Regions from separate parts of the Stenotrophomonas sp. 71799_Sma genome, predicted to be linked through region 1. Evidence: riboswitches for the same ligand, from Rfam matches in the RefSeq annotation. Region 1 holds a riboswitch; the other holds the start of a gene.
What was found. A riboswitch is a leader RNA that binds a small molecule or an ion and turns the genes downstream of it on or off. The one in region 1 is predicted to bind glycine.

Region 1 (2,194 bases):
GCGGTTCGCTGCTGCACGCGGCCACACCACTGGGCGTGCGGTCGGCCAAGTTCGGCCGGCCTTCCACCAGCGCCAACCCGAGCAGGTACAGCAGGCCAGGCAGCAGCGCGATGCCGGCGACCAGCATGACGACGCAGATCCATGCTTTGCCGGCGGCACGCATCGCTCTACTGCGCCTTTGGTTTCGCGTACCACAGTGCGTTGACGATGACCCAGCGCTGGTCGAAGCGCCCCATGTGGAAGTAGTCGACGAACCACGGGGTTTCCAGTCGCACCGAGGCGGCGTTGCCGGTCACGTCCAGCACCGTGCAGCGGCGGTCCCATTGATCCTTCGGGGTCTTCAACGCGCCCTGCTTCGTCAGCGCCACCAGTTCTTCCTTCGACATGCGGCGCAGGCCCAGGCGTTCGTCGGGCGTATCGCCGAGGACCGCGCGCTTGGCCAGGTCCGGGTGCAGGGAGCGCGACGCGCTGCGGGTCGGCTTCCAGCTGGCCGTCGACGTAATCGTGGCAGGTGGCTTCAATGGCCTCGAGGGTGGCCGGATCGGCAGTGGGGCTCGTTGCTGCGGAAAGAGCGAACAGCAGGGCAATCGTGGACATCCGGGGCTCCAGCTCTGGGCGCGGGGTGATCATGGCATGGGCCAAGTGGCCCATCCACGCATGGCGTGGATCTACAGAAGCGTCTCGGCCGGTTCCTGCAGCCAGGCCAGCTTGCGTTCGCGCGGCTGCTGCTTGAGCTGCCACTCGGCCCGCGAGGCGGCAGCCCGGTCCGGGTACTCGCGCACGGCCAGCACGCGCAGCGGCGGCCGCGCCCGGGTGTAACGCGCGCCCTTGCCGGCCTGGTGGGCGGCGAAGCGCGCGTCCACGTCGGTGCTGATGCCGGCGTAGTAGCTGCCATCGCGGCATTCGAGCAGGTACAGGAACCACGGGCGGAGGGACGGGGCCATGCCCGGATTATGCCGTGCTGCACTGCAGCGGATATACTGGCGCCCGAATGCAGGAGAGAGGCGCCGCGCTGGCGCCCGCCGAAGGCGCAGGCTCCCATGATCGCTCAGGCCGGTGGGCTGGAATCCCACCAACCATGCATTCGACTCGCCGAGCTGGAGAGAGGTCACCGGGCACGCCCGGGACGATCCGCCGAAGGGGCACGCGGCCTACGCCGCTGAACTCTCAGGCAAAAGGACAGCGGGAGCGGCACCGGTCATCGTCATCCCGTCATTGCGCAGGCAGTGGCGGTAGTCGCGCATGGCCGGCCCCACCGCGCCCGGAGCCTGTCCCATGCTGCTGTCCATCATCTACCTGATCGCCATTTCCGCCGAAGCCATGACCGGCGCGCTGTCCGCCGGCCGCCGCCGCATGGACCTGTTCGGGGTGGTCATGATCGCCTGTGTCACCGCCCTCGGGGGCGGTTCGCTGCGCGACATCCTGCTCGGCCACTACCCGTTGGGCTGGGTGAAGCATCCCGAGTACCTGGGCTTCACCGTGTGCGCGGCGCTGATCGCCACTTGGGTGGCGCGCTGGATGCACCACTTCCGCCGCACCTTCCTGGTGCTCGATGGCCTGGGCCTGATCGCCTTCACCCTGATCGGCTGTTCGATCGCGCGCGAGGCCGGCCATGCCATGCCGATCGTGCTGATCGCCGGCATGCTGACCGGCGCGTTCGGCGGCGTGCTGCGCGACATTCTCTGCAACGAGGTGCCGCTGATCTTCCAGAAGGAGCTGTACGCGATCATCGCGCTGCTGACCGGCGCGGCCTACCTGTTGCTGCTGCACTGGGGCGTGGCCGACGCCACCGCGATCCTGTGCTGCCTCGGCGGCGGCTTCGCGCTGCGCCTGCTGGCGATCCACTACCGCTGGGAAATGCCGAAGTTCGTCTATCACGACGAAGTGCATTGATTGTTTGTCGGTAGTGTCGGCCGCTGGCCGGCAACACGGCACACGCCCGCAGATTCCGGCAGGTTGCCGGCCAGCGGCCGGCACTACCGAATGCGTTGCATGACCATGGTCATACGGCATTGGCCGGGGTGATTGGCTACCATTGTCACCCCGTCGCTGCCGCGACGGCATCCAGCCACGCCGCGCCCGCGGCCCCGCCAGACAACTCCCTCCCCGCTGCCCGTGGTGCCGGAACGCGCCGACGGGCCCGCATGTCCCTGCGCGCGCAGGGCGCAGGATGCCCCATGTCTGTCGCCGAAAA
Region 2 (2,194 bases), 810 kb from region 1:
CGCCGATCAGGCGGCCCGGCATCGAGCGCTTGTAGGCGTCACGGCAGGCCATGAAGGCGGCGTGCGGGCCACCGAAGCCGAACGGCACGCCGAAACGCTGGCTGTTGCCGACCACGATGTCCGCGCCCCATTCGCCCGGAGCGGCCAGCAGGGTCAGGGCCAGCAGGTCGGTGGCCACGGCCACCAGGCCGCCGCGCGCGTGCACGGCATCGACCAGCGCCTTGTAGTCGCCGACCTGGCCGAAGGTGTCCGGGTACTGCAGCAGCAGGCCGAAGGCTTCCGCTTCCAGCGCTTCGGCCGGGGTACCCACGCGCAGCACGATGCCCATCGGTTCGGCGCGCGTGCGCAGCAGTTCCAGCGTCTGCGGGTGCACGGCGTCGTGCACGAAGAAGGTGTCCGACTTCGACTTGGCCGAACGCTTGGCCAGGGTCATCGCTTCGGCGGCGGCAGTGGCTTCGTCCAGCAGCGAGGCGTTGGCGATTTCCATGCCGGTGAGGTCGGCGCACAGGGTCTGGAAGTTGATCAGCGCTTCCATGCGGCCCTGCGAGATTTCCGCCTGGTACGGGGTGTAGGCGGTGTACCAGGCCGGGTTTTCCAGGATGTTGCGCAGGATCACGTTCGGCGTGTGGGTACCGTAGTAGCCCTGGCCGATGAAGCTGCGCAGCACGGTGTTCTTGTCGGCGATCGCACGGATCTTCGCCAGTGCCTGCACTTCAGTCATCGACTCCGGCAGCGCCAGCGGCGCCGGCGACTTGATCTTGGCCGGTACGATGGCATCGGTCATGCCATCCAGCGACGCGTGGCCGACGACATCGAGCATCTGCGCGATCTCGGCGTCGTTGGGGCCGATGTGGCGCTCGACGAACGCATTGTGGTGCTCGAGCTCACGCAGGGAAGGGGTGTTCTGGGACATGGCGAAGGATCCGTCAGGAAAGGGCACACGCACGGGCACAAGCCGCCGGTCGGCGGTCTGCGGGGCGCCCCTCTGTCCTTTTGCCTGAGAGTTTAAAAGCGCGGCGGACCGCAGCTTCGTGCCCCTTCGGCGCCGGATCGAACCGGTCTCTCCAGAGTTCTGTTACGGGTGGTATCGGGCCTGAGCGATTACGGGCGTTGCGCCTTCGGCAGCGGTGTTCCGCTTCTCCCACCGTGTTGCCCGCTGATTATAGCCCGTTGCGGGCCCGCCGGCCGCCTCCAGGCATGGCCGCCGCGCCTGAATGGCCGATGGCCCGGTCGTGCGTTTTGTACACCGCTGCATGGCATCGGGCGCAATCCCCACCTATGATGGGCGGATACCCGAATTCATCTGGCGCCGTCCCTGCAGAAGGGGACCGGCGCCCGCCGTGCGTGTCGCGCATGGCCCTGCCGGACGCCTTCCCCATGACCGCCGCTGTTGCTCCCTCCACCCGCCGCATGGCCCTGCTGCTCGCCGGTCTGGCCATGTTCGGTCCGTTCTCGATCGACACCATCTTCCCGGCGTTCCCGCAGCTGGCCCAGCGCCTGGCGGTGGACGAAGTGGCGGTGCAGCAGACCATCAGCGTGTACCTGCTGTTCTACGGCCTGATGAGCCTGGCGCACGGCCCGCTGTCCGATGCCTGGGGCCGCAAGTGGGTGATCCTCGGTGGCTTGGTGGTGTTCGTCGGCGCCTCGGTCGGCTGCGCGCTGTCCACCGACCTGACCACGCTGCTGGCGTTCCGCGCGCTGCAGGGCCTGTCGGCGGGTGTCGGCATGATCGTCGGCCGAGCGGTGATCCGCGACCTGTACCACGGCCATGACGCGCAGCGGCTGATGAGCCAGGTGTCGATGCTGTTCGGCATCGCCCCGGCGATCGCCCCGATCATCGGTGGCTGGATCCTGCTCAGCGGCGCCGGCTGGCCGTTGATCTTCTGGTTCCTGGTGGTGTTCGCGCTGGTGCTGCTGGCGGCCACTGCACGCTACCTGCCGGAAACCCATCCGGTCGAGGCGCGCGTGCCGTTGTCACCGCGCGTGCTGCTGCGCGACTACGTTCGCATCGGCTTCAATCCGCGTTTCCTGCGCTTGGCGCTGGCCGGCAGCATCGGCTTCGGTGGCGTGTTCCTGTACATCTCCTCGGCGCCGGTGTTCGTGATGCAGCACCTGCACCTGGGCGAGGGCGGTTTCGCCTGGCTGTTCATTCCCACCATCGGCGGCATGACCACCGGCTCGTTCCTGTCCGGGC

Region 2: another riboswitch for glycine. It lies ahead of gcvP (aminomethyl-transferring glycine dehydrogenase); the one in region 1 lies ahead of ACZK4Z_RS20255 (trimeric intracellular cation channel family protein).

The regions. Positions count from the first base shown of each region.
Region 1 is NZ_CM151202.1:4,377,257-4,379,450, forward strand. It holds gene ACZK4Z_RS20240 (hypothetical protein) at 1-163, opposite strand, end outside; partial or broken gene ACZK4Z_RS20245 (nuclear transport factor 2 family protein) at 168-597, opposite strand; gene ACZK4Z_RS20250 (GIY-YIG nuclease family protein) at 669-944, opposite strand; glycine riboswitch at 985-1,074, shown strand; glycine riboswitch at 1,088-1,191, shown strand; gene ACZK4Z_RS20255 (trimeric intracellular cation channel family protein) at 1,276-1,893, shown strand; gene ACZK4Z_RS20260 (MdtA/MuxA family multidrug efflux RND transporter periplasmic adaptor subunit) at 2,178-2,194, shown strand, end outside.
Region 2 is NZ_CM151202.1:3,569,864-3,572,057, reverse strand. It holds gene gcvP (aminomethyl-transferring glycine dehydrogenase) at 1-913, opposite strand, end outside; glycine riboswitch at 976-1,078, opposite strand; gene ACZK4Z_RS16660 (multidrug effflux MFS transporter) at 1,378-2,194, shown strand, end outside.